Regions from separate parts of the Mesorhizobium sp. USDA 3734 genome, predicted to be linked through region 1. Evidence: riboswitches for the same ligand, from Rfam matches in the RefSeq annotation. Region 1 holds a riboswitch; each other region holds the start of a gene.
What was found. A riboswitch is a leader RNA that binds a small molecule or an ion and turns the genes downstream of it on or off. The one in region 1 is predicted to bind cobalamin.
Positions count from the first base shown of each region.

Region 1 (4,173 bases):
GCCCAGTGCTCCGACTCGGGCTCCACCATCAATGCCGGCAGCCACACCGGCACGCTGACGGTGGTTTCGGGCGGCGCGGTAAGCTGCACCATCTCGACCAGCGATTCCGCCGACAAGGCGGTGGCGCTGATCGGCTCGTTCCTCGAGGGCCGGGCCGATGTGATCATCAACAACCAGCCCGACATCGACCGCCGCATCGAGCGGCTGACCGGCGCCTATACCGGCAATGGCGGCATGACGGCCTTTGGCATGCCGATCGGCGGCAGCCAGTTGCCTGTCGGCCTGCAGATATCGGCCGATCGCACGACCTTCGCCTACAGCATGCAGCGAGCACAGGCCGCTGGCAGCGACGATGGCAGTCAGCAAGCTGACGCCAGTGATCGGCGAACTGGTGCCCGACAGATGATGGCCGCGCCGGGTGCGCAGCTGCCGCTCAGCGCATATGCGGCCTCGGGTCAGTTGCCGCCAGCCGGCGTGACCTTCCAGCACGCTTTCGGACCGACCGACGCCGCCGGCGCCACACCCGCTGCCGACCCGCAGGCGAGCGATCCGCTGGCCAGGCGCTTCGACGTCTGGACGGAAGGCACGATCGGCCGTTTCAACTCGGCCGGCGGTGACGGCAGCTTCGGCATCGCCCATAGCGGCGCCGACTATCTGCTGACCCCGAGCGTGCTGGTCGGCCTTGGCCTGCAGGTCGACTGGGTGGACCAGGATGGAAAAGACGGTGCCGCAGTCTCGGGCATCGGCTATCTCGTCGGTCCCTATGCGACGGTGCGGCTCTCCGACCATTTCTACCTCGACACGCGCGTCGGCTGGGGCCAATCGTTCAACCAGATCTCGCCGCTCGGCACCTTCGAGGACCGTTTCGACGGGAAACGCTGGCTGGCCACCGCGGCCTTGATCGGCAGCTTCGACATCGAGCGTTGGAGGATCAAGCCGGAGGCACGGGTGACGATGTTCGAGGAAAAGACAGACGCCTATGTCGATGGCCTCGGCATCGACGTGCCCTCGGTCGACGTGCGCACCGGCCAGTTCGCCTTCGGTCCCAACATCTCGACCACGCTGCAGCTGGAAGGCGGCCTGTTGCTGACGCCTTTCGTCGACCTGCAGGGCATCTGGACCTTCATGCAGGATAGCACCGCGACGGCCGCCACGGCGGCACCCGGACTGGCCGAGACTGGCCTGCGCGGGCGCGCCGAGACCGGATTTGAGCTGGCGGCCGGCAACGGCATGTCGGTCAACGCCTCGGCCTTCTATGACGGCCTCGGCAGTAGCAGCTACAGCGCCTGGGGTGGAAAGCTGGGCCTCAGCCACAAGTTCTGAGGCCGGACCACGCGCGCAAGATCGAACGCCGACAGCAATGTCGCCTGATCGACAAACCCTTGTCGCTGATAGATCGGCCTCGGCAGGGCTTTCGCTTGACAGCGTCAGGCGGCGTCTTCTAAAGCGTTATGTTATTACATAATGAGAGCGCGCTATGTCTGTTTCCCTGACACATGAGGGGCCCATCACTCCGTCCGAGAAATCCGTTGCGAAGCGATTGGGGGAAATCTACGCTGAGGCGGTGATGGTCCCCGAGTCGAAAGGCGAGGGGTGAAAAGGGAACACGGTGAGATCCCCAGGGATCGAGGCCGTGGCTGCCCCCGCAACTGTAAGCGGCGAGCAAAATCCGTGAATGCCACTGGCCGGCAAGGCTGGGAAGGCTGGATGGCGCAACGACCCGCGAGCCAGGAGACCTGCCATCACTGAGTTGACCGGACGGGGTGTGCCGGGAGGAAACGCGAATCTCGGTCTTGTCGGCCGGCTCGCCAGCTTCCTTCCGTCGCCAGTTTTGGAAAGTGACGGAAAGTTGGACAGCTCCATCCATCGCATCATCGTGTGCACGCTTTGCCGTGACCTTGTGACCGGGGTCAGGTCCGGGGAAGACCTTTGTGCTGACTTGCGCTCCCGGCTTGCGGCCCGGCACGAGCCGGCGGTGGCGCAGGGCTTCGCGGTCGAAGGCGTGGCCTGCATGGCAGGCTGCGCGCGGCCGCTGACGGTCGCCTTCCAGGCGCAAGGCAAGGCCGCCTATCTCTTCGGCTCCATCGACGCACGAGCCGATGTCGGCGACCTCGTGCGATTCGCCAAACTCTACGCGTCGCTCGCCGATGGCTGGTGCAGTTCCGGTCAGCGTCCGGCGGGACTGGCCGGCAAGACACTGGCCCGCATCCCCCGTTCGGGCAATCTGGCGGGCAGCAGCCGATGACCGTAGCGCTTCTCGAAGCACGTGACCTCTGCGTCGTGGCGAATGGGCGGGACCTGGTTCAGGCGGTCAGCCTGTCGGTGGCCGCTGGCGACCGCCTCGCCATCATTGGTCCCAACGGCGCCGGCAAGACGACGCTGCTGCGCATGCTGTCGGGCATGCTACGGCCAAGCTCCGGCGAGGTGAAGCTCTCCGGACGCCGGCTGGACAGGATTTCCGCTGCCGAACGGGCACTGAATATCGCCGTGGTCGGGCAGACCGATCAGCCCGATCCACGGCTGGCGGTGATCGACTATGTCGAGCTTGGCCGCGTCCCGCACGCCGGACTGCGGCGCAGGAGCGAGGAGCGCGACATTGTCGTCGATGCGCTGCGCCGGACCGGTCTGCTGCCGCTGCTCGGCCGCACCATTGGCTCGCTGTCGGGTGGCGAGCGCCAGCGCGCCCAACTGGCGCGCGCCATCGCCCAGCAGCCAAAGATCCTGTTCCTCGACGAGCCGACCAATCATCTCGACCCGCGCGCCCGCGGCGAACTGCTCGAACTCGTAGCCGGCTTCAGCATGACCGTGATCGCGGTGCTGCACGATCTGGCACTGGTCGCGCCGTTCGCCACCAGGGTGGCGGTGATGAACCATGCCCGTCTGCAAGCGCTCGCCGCGCCGCGCGAAGCGCTGACCCAACAACTGATCCGCGAGATTTTCGGCATCGATGTTCTGCGTCTGCGCCATCCGACCGAGGACCGCGAACTGACGGTGTTCGAGGTTCCGAACCGCGCCGGTAACAATTCTGATTGAAGCCAATCCCCATTCGACCCATTCAACAAAGGAGCAACACCCGTGAAACGCCTCGCTTTTTCGCTCGTCTTCTCGCTGCTGGCCTCGACAGCCCTGGCCTTCCCGGTCACCGTCGACAGCTGCGGCAAGCCGCTGACCTTCGACGCGCCGCCGAAGCGTGCCGTCATCCACGATCTCAACATGGCCGAGATGGCCTTCGCGCTGAAACTGCAGCCGTCGATCGTCGGCCTGACCGGCATCACCGGGTGGTACAAGGTCGGTCCCGAATTCAAGGCCGAGCAGGGTTCGATCCCGGAACTGGCGCCCAAATATCCGACGCTCGAAAACCTCGTCGCCGTCGAGCCCGATTTCTTTTTCGCCGGCTGGTATTACGGCATGAAGCCGGGCGGCGAGGTGACACCCGATACGCTTGCCCCGCATGGCATCAAGACGCTGGTGCTGACGGAAAGCTGCGTCCATCTCGACAAGGGCCGCCCCGCCGCCTCGATGGACCTGCTCTACGGCGACGTCGAAAAGCTGGGCAAGATCTTCGGCAAGGAGGCCGAGGCTGAAAAGCTCGTTTCGGGCTGGAAGACGCAGCTCGCCGACATTACCGCCAAGGTCGGCGACCGCAAGGGTACGCGGGTATTCCTCTATGATTCCGGCGAAGACAAGCCGTTTACCGCAGGCAAGTTCGCCATCCCCAGCGCTATGATATCAGCGGCCGGCGGCGACAACATCATGGCCGACATGGAAACCAGCTGGGGCAACACGGACTGGGAAACCGTGGCGTCGCGCAATCCGCAATTCCTCATCCTGCTCGATTACCAGGACGGTGGCGGCTACAAGAAGCTGCTCGATTTCCTGAAGGCGCATCCGGCGATGAAAGAAACCGACGCGGTCAAGAACGAGCGCTTCGTCGCGCTGCGCTATGCCGAGCTGACGCCTGGACCCGCCAATATCGAGGCGATCGGCAAGATTGCCAGGGCGATGCATCCGGAAGCGTTTTGAGCTTGCGCCATCCGGCATTCGCACTGGCCATGCTGGTGGGCGCGGCGGCTATCGCCGCTCTCGCTCTGCTGTCGATCGCCTATGGTTCGACGCTGATCCCGCTGACCGACGTCGTTGCCGCGCTTGGCCGTGCAATTGGCTTCAGTGGGC
Region 1 covers NZ_JBWCCW010000001.1:3,586,640-3,590,812, reverse strand. Annotated here, with positions in the region: gene ACZ89F_RS17595 (HYR domain-containing protein) at 1-1,323, shown strand, start outside; cobalamin riboswitch at 1,552-1,758, shown strand; gene ACZ89F_RS17590 (DUF1636 family protein) at 1,766-2,245, shown strand; gene ACZ89F_RS17585 (ABC transporter ATP-binding protein) at 2,242-3,033, shown strand; gene ACZ89F_RS17580 (ABC transporter substrate-binding protein) at 3,076-4,023, shown strand; gene ACZ89F_RS17575 (FecCD family ABC transporter permease) at 4,053-4,173, shown strand, end outside.

Region 2 (4,173 bases), 2.7 Mb from region 1:
CGTCGAAGGATTCAAAGACAATGTCCTTGCTCGAAATTGCGTAGACATCGGTATGACGCATTGCTTTTGGCCCCCGCAGCTGCGCGAGCAATCGTCGGTCGGCGCGGTCGCTCAGCTTATAAGGCCTGTAAACACTCGATTCTTTCTTGGCAAGCCAGCGTGCACCGGCGGCTCCAAGCGGATCACGCCTCGATTTCGAGGGCCGAAAGCGGTTTTGAGCAACAGGCGAGGATAAAACCGTCGTCGATTTCGTGATCGAGGATGCCGCCATTGTGGCTCATCTCGACGTCGCCCGCGACCTTCCTAACCTTGCAGGTGCCGCACAGGCCGAACTCGCATGCGGCGGGAATCCGCACGCCCGAGGCCCGTGCCGTCTGCAGCACGGTCTGGCCGGCGACGCATTCGGCGTCGACATCCGAAAGCGCGAAACGGATCGGCGTCGCGGCTTCGACGACAATGGCGGCACCGTTTTCAGTCGGCGCGGTGAACGGCGCCGGGATTTCTTCCACGACAGGCGCCGCAAAGCTCTCCTGATGGTATTTCGTCATGTCGAAGCCGGCGGAGTCCAGCATGCCGCGCACGGCGCGCATGAAGGGATCGGGGCCGCAGCAGAAGATTTCGCGCTCACGGAAATCGGGCGCCAGCAGCGGCAGCCGGATCGCATCGATGCGACCCATATGGCCGAACCAGCCCTCGCGGCTCGACCGTTCCTCGATCATGAAGCCGAGCGACAGGCCGGGCATGCGGCTGCCGAGCAGTTCGAGTTCCTTGCGGAAAATGATCTCCTCCGGGCGGCGCGCGCAGTTGACGAAACCGACATCGGTCCATGGCGCACAGTCATTCAGCCAGCGCAGCATCGACATCATCGGCGTCACGCCGGAGCCTGCCGAAATGAACAGATACTTGGCCGCCGGGTGGCTGTGCAGCGAAAAATCGCCGGTCGGCCCGTAGGCCTTGACGTGCGAGCCCGGCGTGAGATGGTCGAACATCCAGCGCGTGCCTGCACTGCCCGCTTGCGCCTTCACCGTCACCGCGATCGAGAACGGCCGCGACGGCGAGGACGACAGCGTATAGGTGCGCATCAGCGGCCCGTCTGATGTCGGCAGTTCAAGCGTCACGAACTGGCCCGGCTTGTAGCGAAACCAGGTCTGGTTGTCGGAGCGGAAGGTGAAGGTCTTGACGTCAGGCGCTTCGTCGCTGACGCCGATCACTTCCAGCACCTGCAGCCTGTCGTTCCACGGCGTCATCTGGTCGAGATGGCGATAGAGGCCAAGATCCGTCATCGCATTCATCCTCTTGTCCCTTTGTTTTATGCTAGGCGACGCTGCGCAACGTCGGCCGGCCGCCCTCGGCAAGGCGCGGCCCGATGAACGACGCGTACCATTCGACGAACTGGATCACGCCACCCTCATGCAGCTCCGAATAGGGGCCGGGCTCATAAGCGGGCGACAGGATGCCGAAGGCGTTTTCCTCGACGATGCGGCGGTCCTGGTCGTTGGTCTCGGTCCAGACATGGGTGAGGTCTTCGATGGTGTAATCGACACCCTCGACCGCATCCTTGTGCACCAGCCACTTGGTCGTCACCGCCGTTTCCGTGGCGCTGATCGGCAGCACCCTGAACGTCACCGCGTGATCGATGAGGATGTGGTTCCATGTCGTCGGATAATGATAGTGCATCAAGGTGCCGATCCCTTCGGTGGAGACAGTGTCGGAGAGGTTCTTCTTCACCGCCAGCTTGCCGGTCATGGTGTAGCTGACGGCGTCGCGCAGCAGCGGCGCGCGGGTGGCGCGATACTGTCCGGCCGGATCGATGCGGAATTTGCTCGGCAGGCCTGATGCCTCGCATTTGGCCCAGTGCGCGACCATCTCGGGGTCGCTGTCGGCGCCGTTGACGCCGGTCACCGTCGGCGCCTCGGGGAAGGTCTTGCACAGCTCAGGGTGGTTGGCGACGCAGTGGTAGCACTCGCGGTTGTTCTCCCAGACCAGCTTCCAATTGCCTTTCTCGATAATCGTGCTCTCGAAGGCGATCTTTGCCTCGCGCAAACGGTGCGGCAAAAGATAGGGTTCGATCATCGCCCGCATCGGCGCGAAGTCAGCCGGCTCCTTGGCCAGGCAGATGAAGATGTAGCCGCCGACGCTCTCGCAGGCGACCGGCTTCAGGCTGAACTGGCTTTTGTCGAAACCGTCGGCCATCTGACGGGCAAACAGCAGGCGGCCGTCGAGTTCATAGGTCCACTGATGATAGGGACAGACGAGCTTTGCCGCCGTACCCTTCTCCGTGTTGCAGACGCGGCTGCCGCGATGTCGGCAGGAATTGTGGAAGGCGTTGATCTTGCCTTGCTGGTCACGGACAAGAACGACCGGATAGTCGCCGATCTGCACGGTGATGTAGCTGCCCGGCTTCGGCAGTTCGCAATCATGGCCGATGAACAGCCAGTCGCGATACCAGATCAGCTCCATGTCGAGCTTGAAATAGTCCGGATCGGTGTAGAAGGGCTGCTCTAGCGAAAAGCCTTGCCGGCGGCCGTTCAAGAGCCTCAGCATGTCGTTGCGAATATCCATGTCCTGTCCTCGCTTTAAGGACTGAACTGGTGGTGACGGAGGAAGGATTGGACGCAGGTCGGCAATGGGCCGGACACGCGCGATCCACCTCTTGACCGCCCACCGCGATCAGTCGAGTCTAGAAATCTCGGGCTGGTTTCCGGGCTCTGGAGTTGTCCTTGCGGACCATCGCGACACCTTCCCAGGCAGTTGCCCAGTGGTCTCCCGTTGCGACTTGAACTCCACCACCGTTGCGGGGGCAGCGCCGGATTCTGACCGGCTTCCCAATTCTCCGCCTCGTCGTCACGAAGCGGCACCTGAGATGGCATGATCTAACCACGATCGCGGGCGCGTCATCGGCATGAAAACGACATCGTATCCATGCGGCGCGACACGCATGCGAAACGTTCCGGTTGGCGATTGCGAAGCTGAAACCCTATCTCCGCGGCAGTCATTCCCTTCTGCAACTTCCCCGAAGCCGCCCCCTGATCGGGGTCAGAAAAGGTTAACAGTTTCGAAAAGTGACTATTAGCTCGCTCTAAAATCGAACCGAACGGTTCGTTTCTGTTGACAGTGCGTGCAGGACGGTGTGAACGCCGGCTCGAAAACCGCCTAAGCGGTGAATATTCGTGATGTAATAACTGTCTGATAAATAAAGAAAAAATTATCCCGTGGGGAGCCTGGGGCGCAATTTCAAGCGCCGGATTCATGGTCCACATGGAACAACTTCGTGATTGGAAAAGGCAGACCGGCCCTACCACATCGGGGCTGTCCGAACGACGCGATTTCCTCCCAAGACACGCCGCTAGACGGACGGGAAAAATACTGGAGTACATAAAATGAAAAAGATCATTCTCACTGCCGCCGCCCTTCTGGCCATTTCCGGCAGCGCCTTCGCTAATGGTAGCGACCACTATGGTTCGAACGCCCCGGCAGCCACTGCTGTCGACAGCTCGTACACCGCTTCGATCAAGAAGTCGGAACCGGCTGCTCAGACGCCTGCTCAGGGTAGCGACCGTAACCTCTTCGGCAACCACTAACAGCCGAATCACCAGTTGACGGCGGGTTCGCCCGCCGCCCTGGCGAAATCCAAAAATTCAGGAGACTTAAGATGAAGAAGATTATTCTTGCTACCGCCGCCGTTCTGGCCATCTCGGGTAGCGCTTTCGCCGGCAGCGACAACTTTGGTTCCAATGGCGCCAACCAGCCTGCCGTCACCTCGGTTGACAGCTCGTATACGGCTTCGGTCCAGCAGAAGTCGGCTCCGGCTGAGAAGCAGCCCGTCGTTCAGGGCAGCGACCGCAACCTCTTCGGCAACAACTAACAGCGGATTCGCAGTTGACGGTGGGTCTGCCCGCCGTCCTGGCGAAATCCAGAAAATTCAGGAGACTAAAATGAACAAGATCCTTATTGCTGCCGCCGCCGTTCTGGCCATCTCGGGCAGCGCTTTCGCCGGCAGTGACAACTTTGGCTCCAATGGCGCCAACCAGCCCGCAGCCGCGGTGGACCAGTCGTACACGGCCTCCACCAAGACGTCGGAACCGGTTGCCCAGACGCCCGCTCAGGGCAGCGACCGCAACCTCTTCGGCCACTAACAGCCAACTCCACGCGGACGGCGGGTCTGTCCCGCCG
Region 2 covers NZ_JBWCCW010000001.1:6,288,607-6,292,779, reverse strand. Annotated here, with positions in the region: gene ACZ89F_RS30010 (PqqD family peptide modification chaperone) at 1-91, opposite strand, end outside; gene ACZ89F_RS30005 (FAD-binding oxidoreductase) at 183-1,283, opposite strand; gene ACZ89F_RS30000 (aromatic ring-hydroxylating oxygenase subunit alpha) at 1,315-2,562, opposite strand; cobalamin riboswitch at 2,676-2,877, opposite strand; gene ACZ89F_RS29995 (DUF680 domain-containing protein) at 3,381-3,581, shown strand; gene ACZ89F_RS29990 (DUF680 domain-containing protein) at 3,653-3,865, shown strand; gene ACZ89F_RS29985 (DUF680 domain-containing protein) at 3,936-4,136, shown strand.
Region 2: another riboswitch for cobalamin. It lies ahead of ACZ89F_RS30000 (aromatic ring-hydroxylating oxygenase subunit alpha); the one in region 1 lies ahead of ACZ89F_RS17590 (DUF1636 family protein).

Region 3 (4,173 bases), 1.2 Mb from region 1:
TGAAACCGCACTCGTAGGCGGAAAGCTTTTCGGGATCGGGATTGCGGTAGGCCACCAGGAAGGGTGCGGCCAGCAGCGCCAGGCCGACAACCAGCGCCACGCCTATGAACAGGACGATGGGCAGGTATGAGCTCAAGAGTGCGTTCATGCTCGGCTTTCCGTTGGCGCCAATCCACTTTGATTACAGCACCGGACCCTAATGCGGAAGCGTGACAGTTTAACCGCTGAACCGTTTTAAGGGCCTATGCTGCAACGCGGCGAGGGTTAGCGCAGCACTTCCAGCGAAGCAAGTCAAACCTTGTTCAAAACACTGACCTGGACGGCATATCCGGGGAAACTGGTCCGATCCGCTCTTGTTTGATTTCCTTCGCTTTTTACTCCACTTTTCTCTCCTGACATGGTTGCCGCCAAAACCCTGCTAGCATGGCCCGGAATCATCCATCCGACCCTCGGTCAAAACACTTCAAAGTGATGCCTGCATGAAGGAAAAGATCTCGCTCCCCATGGCCCGGCGCATTGCGCTTGCCGCCCAGGGGTTCCTCGATCCCCGCCCGACCGGCACGCCGGACCGCCGGCATTTTGCCCGCACGCTCTCCCGCACCGGCCTGTTGCAGATCGATTCCGTCAGTGCGGTGGTGCGCGCTCATTATATGCCGCTCTATTCACGCCTAGGCCCCTACCCGCTCGCCTTGCTCGACAACGCGGCCATGACGCGCAAGCGCACGGTGTTCGAATATTGGGCGCACGAGGCCTCCTTCCTGCCGGTCGAGACCTACCCGCTGATGCGCTGGCGCATGCAGCGCGCCGAGCGCGGTGACGAGATGTATCTGGGGCTGGCCAAATGGGGCCGCGAACACGCCGCCTATATCGAAGAGATCTACCGCCAGGTCGCCGAGCGCGGCCCGATCGCCGCTTCCGCGCTGGAAGGCCAGAAAGGTTCGGGCGGCTGGTGGGGCTGGAGCCATGCCAAGCATGCCTTCGAATGGCTGTTCTGGGCCGGGCGCATCACCACGGCGCACCGGCGCGGCTTCGAACGCTTCTATGACCTGCCTGAACGCGTGTTGCCGCAGGCGATCCTCGATCTGCCGGTGCCTGCGGCCGAGGACGCGCACCGCGAATTGCTGCGCATTTCCGCCCGCGCCCACGGCGTGGCGACATCAGGCGATTTGCGCGACTATTTCCGCCTGTCGCCGGCCGATATGAAAGGCCGACTGGAGGAACTGGTCGAAACAGGCGAACTGCTGCCGGTGCGCGTCGAAGGCTGGGACAAGCCGGCTTATCTTCATAAAGACGCCCGTCTGCCACGCAAGGTCGAGGCCCGCGCCCTGCTGGCGCCGTTCGATCCGGTCGTCTTCGAACGCTCGCGCACCGAGCGCCTGTTCGATTTCCACTACCGCATCGAGATCTATACCCCTGCCGACAAGCGGCAATATGGCTACTACGTCCTGCCCTTCCTGCTCGGCGACAGGATCGTCGCGCGCGTCGACCTCAAGGCAGACCGCCCGGCAAGCGTGCTGCGGGTCCATGCGGCCTATGCCGAGTCTGGCGCGCCGCCTGAAACCGCCGCTCAGCTGTTCGAGGAATTGAAGCAGATGCAGGGCTGGCTCGGCCTCGAACGCATCGAAGCGACGCCCGCCGGTGATTTGGGTCCGGCGCTGGCCGACCTGACCGTGTCGTAAGCTCGCGTTGACACCGCTGCCCGCAAAAGCCTAAATCCGTTCCAGACGGTCTCTTCTCTTCAACGAGAGGAGCCAAGAGGGAATGCGGTGCGGGACAAAATCCCAAATCCGCGGCTGTCCCCGCAACTGTAAGCGAAGAGCCAAGGCCGAAAGCCACTGGGAGTTCCCGGGAAGGCGGCTACCAAGGCGATGACCCGCGAGCCAGGAGACCTGCCGTCTGCGACTGTAGAATCCGATCGCCCGGCGGGTTTCCGGGCAAGGAGCCCGATTTTTGGACCACGACAGCAGTTTTTCGGCTGGCACAGCGGATATATCGTCCGGCCATGATGATGCCTTGGCCGGCGTCACCGTCATCGTCTGCGCCTCCTGCCGCGACGAGACAGGCTCCGACGCCCATCCCCGCGCCGGCGAATTGCTGGCGGACGACACGCGCCGCGCTGCATCTGGCGAAGACATCCGCATCCGCAGCGTCGAATGCCTTGGCAATTGCAAGCGGCGCCTGAGTGCCGCCATCCTGCGCGACGGTTGCTGGAGCTATGTCTTCGGCGACCTGACCGCGACCAGCGGCGCCGACCTCGTCACCGGCGCCAAACTCTTCGCCACCTCGACCGATGGCCTGATTCCGTGGCGCGGCCGACCCGATAGCCTGAAGCGTGGCCTCGTTGCCCGCATCCCTCCCCTCGACATGCTGAAGGACTGACCATGACCGCCTCCGTATCCCGTGTTCCCTGCACCGTCGTCACCGGCTTCCTCGGCGCCGGCAAGACGACGCTGGTCCGCCATCTGCTGGAAAACGCCGGTGGCAAGCGTATTGCCATCATCGTCAACGAATTCGGCGACATCGGCATCGATGGCGAGATCCTGAAGGGCTGCGGCATCGACACCTGCCCGGAGGAAAACATCGTCGAACTGGCCAATGGCTGCATCTGCTGCACCGTCGCCGACGACTTCGTCCCGGCGCTTGACCAGATACTCGCGCTGACGCCGAGGGTCGACCACATTCTGATCGAGACCTCGGGCCTGGCTCTGCCCAAGCCGCTGGTCCAGGCTTTCCAGTGGCCGAGCGTGAAAAGCCGGGTGACCGTCGACGGCGTCATCGCTGTGGTCGACGGCCCGGCATTGGCCGAGGGCCGCGTCGCCAACGACATGGACGCCTTGCAGGCGCAGCGCGCTGAGGACGAGACGCTTGATCACGACGACCCGGTGGAAGAAGTGTTCGAGGACCAGATTGCCTGCGCTGACCTGATCATCCTGTCGAAGAGCGACCTGATGGACGCCGCTGGCACCGCTCGCGCCAACGCCATCATCAACGAACACTCCGCCCGCGCGGTTAAGATCGTGCCGACGTCGCATGGCAAGGTCGATCCCTCCGTGTTGCTCGGGCTCGGTCTGGCCGTCGAGGACGACATCGAGAACCGCAAGTCCCATCATGACGGCGCCTTCGACCATGAGCATGACGACTTCGACACCTTCATCGTCGACATTGCCTCGATCGCCAATCCCGATGATCTGGCAAAACGCGTCGCCACCGTCGCCGAAGAAGAAAATGTGCTGCGCGTGAAAGGCTTCGTCGAGGTCGGCGGCAAGCCGATGCGGCTCTTGCTGCAGGCGGTCGGGCCGCGCGTCAACCATTACTATGACCGCGCCTGGACGGCGCAGGACGACCGCCGCTCGCGCCTCGTCGTCATCGGCCTGAAGGGGCTGAACCGCCCGGCGATCGAGCGTATACTCGCCGGCTGATTTCGGACACGGGTCGCGATGCACATCCTCACCACGACATCCGCCTCGCTCGACGACCTCGCCGAGCCGGTCGATCTGCGGCAGACGCCGGCGGATATCGTGGCCCTGTCCTTCACCGACAGCGACCTCGCCGGACTGGCGGCGGCGTGGAAGGCCGATGCCGCCCGCCTGCCCTCGATGCGGCTGGCCGCCCTGCGCGACCTGCGCCACCCCATGTCCGTCGACCTCTGGATCGACAGTGTCGCCCGCCACGCCAAAATCATCCTCGTGCGCATCCTCGGCGGCTACGACTGGTGGCGCTACGGCTGCGACCAGCTCGCCTCGACCGCCCGAGAGCGCGGCATAAAACTGGCGCTGCTGCCCGGCGAGAGCCATGACGAGGATCTGCGCCTGATCGAAGCCTCGACATTGCCGCGCGAGGAGTTGGACGGCCTGCTCGACTATTTCCGCGAGGGCGGCCCGGCGAATATGAATGCGCTGGTGCGGAGGTTGGCGCGGCTGACGGGACAGGATGCGGCCGTCGAAGAGCCGGTCGCTGTGCCGAAAGCCGGTTACTACGACCCCGGCCGCGGCGTCGTCCCCCTCCCCCTCGAGGGGAGGGTCCGGCCGCAGGCCGGGGGTGGGGTCCCCTCCGAAGTGCGCCGGCTTGAAGAGACGTCGAGTCCGGTCGTACCGACCCCACCCGGCCCTGCGGGCCACCCTCCCCTCGAGGGGGAGGGAAAGGTCGTGCCGATCCTGTTCTACCGCTCGATGC
Region 3 covers NZ_JBWCCW010000001.1:2,342,017-2,346,189, reverse strand. Annotated here, with positions in the region: gene ACZ89F_RS11185 (NADH-quinone oxidoreductase subunit A) at 1-148, opposite strand, end outside; gene ACZ89F_RS11180 (winged helix-turn-helix domain-containing protein) at 480-1,679, shown strand; cobalamin riboswitch at 1,709-1,911, shown strand; gene ACZ89F_RS11175 (DUF1636 family protein) at 1,951-2,379, shown strand; gene cobW (cobalamin biosynthesis protein CobW) at 2,382-3,419, shown strand; gene ACZ89F_RS11165 (cobaltochelatase subunit CobN) at 3,438-4,173, shown strand, end outside.
Region 3: another riboswitch for cobalamin. It lies ahead of ACZ89F_RS11175 (DUF1636 family protein); the one in region 1 lies ahead of ACZ89F_RS17590 (DUF1636 family protein).

Region 4 (4,173 bases), 1.2 Mb from region 1:
GGCGAAGGCGTCTTTCTCGCCTGTGTGCCATTTACCCTTGATGAACTGGACGACGCCGACGCGCTTGCCGTAGCCGAGCATCCGCAGCGCCAGGCCGAAGGCGGCTGTCGTCTTGCCTTTGCCCGGGCCGGTGTTGACGATCAGCAGCCCCTTCTCGACCGTCTTGCTCGCCACCTCGGCATCCTGCACGGCCTTGCGCTTGGCCATCTTGGCGCGATGGCGTTCTTCGTCCCGGTCTTCGATGTCGGTCATGTCATTTCACCTTGAGCGGCAATCCCGCCACCATCAGCAGCACCGTGTCGGCGATGGCAGCGACCTGCTGGTTGAGCCGGCCGGCGGCATCGCGGAAACGGCGCGCCAGTGCATTGTCCGGTACGATACCCTGGCCGACTTCATTGGACACCACGAACCACGGTCCGCGTGGTCGCGACAGCACGTCCGCCAATCGCCGGCATTCCAGGTCGAGATCATGTTCGGCCAGCATATGATTGGTCAGCCACAGCGTCAGGCAGTCGACAAGCACCGGCTGGTCGTCCGGCAAGGCCGCGAGCGCGCCGGCGAGATCGAGCGGTGCGTCGATGGTCGTCCAGCCTTCGCCGCGCCGCGACCGGTGCAGCGAAATGCGTTCGCGCATCTCGTCATCATAGGCTTGCGCCGTGGCGACATAAGTCCATGGCGGCGGCAAACCCGTCGCCAGGGTTTCGGCGTGCGCGCTCTTGCCGGAGCGCGCACCACCGATGAGGAAGGTCAGGGCCCTGCCTTCAGGCAAAGCTGTCGCGCAGGCTGGTCGCCGTGCCGGTGAAGCGGCCACGCACCATGCCGACGACCGCGCCGAGCACCAGCCAGAACACCAGATTGGTCAGCGTCACCGCCACCACGAACTGGTGATGCAGGCCTTCAGGGATCGGCGTCTCGAAACTGTCGGGCTGCGGCGCGCCGACAATATGCGGCGCGACGATCAACGCCACGGCCAGGATCGCCAGCGGCAGCGACTTGCGGAACGCGATCAGGCCAAGGCCGATGGCGGTCGCCACCACGGTTGCCGTCCACCAGATCTGGCGCTGGGTCAGGTCGGCCGCCGGCATGGCCGGCAGTTCCGGCGGCAGGCCGAGGCCCGGCGCCAGCGTGAACACGGCAAAGCCGGCCAAGCCCCAGAACACGCCCTGACGCCAACCACCGATGCCACCGGCGAATTCGGAAACCGCGACCAGGATCAGCGCGAAACCGATGCCGGTGACGACATTGGAAACGACGTTGAAGGCAAAACGCTCGAAGCCGTCGGCCGGCGCCCAGCCCTCGTCCTCAGCGGGAGCCGCCGCTTCCGCCGGTGCCGGCGTGGCGGCGCTCATGGTGTTTGTCGCCGGTGCGGCCGAGCTCATCGCGTTGCCGCTGGTGGCGTCGGCAGGCGCCGCGGCATGGTCATGGCTGTGGCCGCCTTCGGCCTGTTCGTAGACTTCCGCCTTGAGAATGAGCGGCACGGTGGCATAGGCCTGCATGCAGGCGAGAACGACGCCAGCCACGAGCCCGGCGATCGCCGCGATGAACACGACGTTGCGAAACAGATTCATGATGTCAGATCCTCGTCAGTGGCAGGGAAACGCCATCGAATGGCGATTGTCATGGCCTGCATTGTGGACCGCATCGATATGCGAGAAGCCGACAAAGCCGATGACGAAGATGCCGAGCAGCGCCGCGAGCGCGAGCTGCATGAAGCGCGACTGCGAGGAGACGGCGGCGCCGAGGGAGACGGAAGCGGTAGTCATGTCTTGTCCTTTCGCCCTCCACCCGAGGGCATCGAAGTCAGTTTCCTGTCGCCGGCAGGTCTCCTGGCTCGCGGATCAGCGCCCTTCCCCACCTTCCCGAAGAAAAAATCTTCAGTGGCATATGGAGAGGACTACCGCACACAGTTGCGGGGGCAGCCACGGCATTGGGCGAAACTCGCCCGCACCGCATTCCCTCTTGGCTCCAAAATGGAACCGACGACATCAGCGACTATAGGCAGAATCCTCGCCTCCGGCAAACCAAATTCCGCCGACAACCATTGCGAATGCGTCGTACCAGCCGAGGCCCGCCGGTGCCGCAATTGACAATTTTCCTGGCCGGGTGTCGGCTGGCATCCTTGGAGGAAGCCAGCCATGCAGCCCACTGCCAGCGAGCGCGATCCCTACAATGGCCTGACCCGGGCCGAACCGACGCTGCCGTCTTCGGCCTATTGGGATGCAGGCAGCTATCAAGAAGATCTCGACGCCATCTGGTATCGAAGCTGGCTGCTCGTCTGCCGCGAGGCCGACCTTGCGCAACCACTGGCTTTCCGCAGATTCCGCATCGGCACGCAAGACATCCTCGTGCTGCGTGACGAGACCGGCGAACTGCGCGCCTTTCACAACACCTGCCGCCATCGCGGCTCGCAGCTCTGCCAGGAAAGCGAAGGTCGGCTGAAGGCGCGGCTGATCACCTGTCCCTACCACGCCTGGTCCTACTCGTTGCGTGGCGACCTCGTGCGTGTGCCGTCGAAATCGCTGCCTGAAGGCTTCGACAAGGCCGACCATCCGCTTTATCGGGTAGCACTCTCGGTGTGGCGCGGCTTCGTTTTCGTCAACCTGCAGGAGGACGCCGCCGGCTCGGCGCAAACATCCTTCGATCCCGCCTCCGGCGATCTCGGCAATTGGCCGCTGGAGACGCTGGTGAGCGGCCACGTGCTGCGCAAGGTGATGAACTGCAACTGGAAGATTTTTTGGGAAAACTTCAACGAGTGCCTGCATTGCCCAGGCGTCCACAAGGACCTGTCGCGGCTGGTGCCGATCTATGGCCGCGGCCTGATGGGCCGTCACGACGATCCCGAATGGGTTCGCCATGCCGACAATGACGCGCCGGAGTTTTCCGGCGGCCTGCGCGCCGGCGCCGAAACCTGGTCGCGCGACGGCCAGGCGCATGGGCCGGTCTTCTCGAGCTTGACACCGGCCGAGCGCACTGCGGGCCAGACATACGCCACCAGCCTGCCGTCGATGTTCGTCGTCGGCCATGTCGACTATGTCAGGACGGTGCGGCTGGTGCCGCTCGGCCCCGAGCAGACCGAGCTTGTCGCGGAGTGGCTGTTCGCGCCCGAAGCGCTCGCCACGACCGACATCGACAACATCGTCGCCTTCGGCACGCAGGTGCTGGAGGAGGACGCTGATATCTGCGAGGTCAATCAGAGAGGCCTGCGCTCGATGCGCCACCAAGCCGGCGTGCTGATGCCCGAGGAATACGACCTGCACCGCTTCCACAACTGGGTGTGCGAGCGCCACGCAGTACGCAAGGCAACCACCTAGTCGGCCTTCAGAATTCGCTCCGACGAGGCATATGGAGTGGTTTTCGAGAACCGGAGCGCAGCGGACTTTTGGGTCCGTGAGCACCGGAAGCGGAGAAAATCGCGACAGATGTCCGCCGGAGTAGAATTATCAAGGTCGACTAAAGCGATTTCGGCAGATAACGCCAGGTCACAAAGCCACAGACTGCCGCCAGCAGGCCGAGCGTGACGAACACCGAGCCGAGCCCGAAGAAGGCCAGCACCACGGAATAGACCAGCGGCGGCGTCAGTTCGGAAAAATCGAGATAGGTGCGATAGACCGCCGCCATCTGCGATCTTTCATAGGAGCGCACCGAGCGCATGAAGGCGGTCGAGCCGAGTGCGTCGAGTGCAATGGTGAAGAAGGCGCCGCCAAGCAGGAAGGCGCCGGTGAGCAGCGGCACGGTTTCGCCGACGAGGCCCGCCGCCAGCAGCATGGCCGATATGGCGAAATAGGCGAATGTCATGGTCCTGCGGCCGCCAAAGCGCTTTCCTGCCTTGCCCCAGAAAATGGCCATGAACAAAAGCGCGTTGCCGGCCGAAACCAGCAGGCCACCGGCCAGCTTGCCCTCGCCGGTGATCACCATGAACAGCGGCCCATAGACGAAGAACGTCGTCCAGAAACAAGAGCGGCCGAAGGCGATCAGCCAGGCCAGCCGCAGCCTGGGCTGGGCGATGAAGCGGCCTATATTGGCGAGCGGGTTGGCCGGTCGCGTCTTGCCCGGACGGATCGACGGGTTGTCGCCGAGCCGATAGGTCCAGAACAGCGCCAGCAGGGCAAACGCGAACACCGCCACCGCGCCATGCGCGGCATAGATGCCGAAGCGCGTGTAGAGGAAGATGCC
Region 4 covers NZ_JBWCCW010000001.1:2,379,285-2,383,457, reverse strand. Annotated here, with positions in the region: gene cobO (cob(I)yrinic acid a,c-diamide adenosyltransferase) at 1-252, opposite strand, end outside; gene cobU (bifunctional adenosylcobinamide kinase/adenosylcobinamide-phosphate guanylyltransferase) at 254-769, opposite strand; gene ACZ89F_RS11350 (CbtA family protein) at 762-1,568, opposite strand; gene ACZ89F_RS11345 (CbtB domain-containing protein) at 1,584-1,763, opposite strand; cobalamin riboswitch at 1,800-1,996, opposite strand; gene ACZ89F_RS11340 (aromatic ring-hydroxylating oxygenase subunit alpha) at 2,136-3,311, shown strand; gene ACZ89F_RS11335 (MFS transporter) at 3,451-4,173, opposite strand, start outside.
Region 4: another riboswitch for cobalamin. It lies ahead of ACZ89F_RS11345 (CbtB domain-containing protein); the one in region 1 lies ahead of ACZ89F_RS17590 (DUF1636 family protein).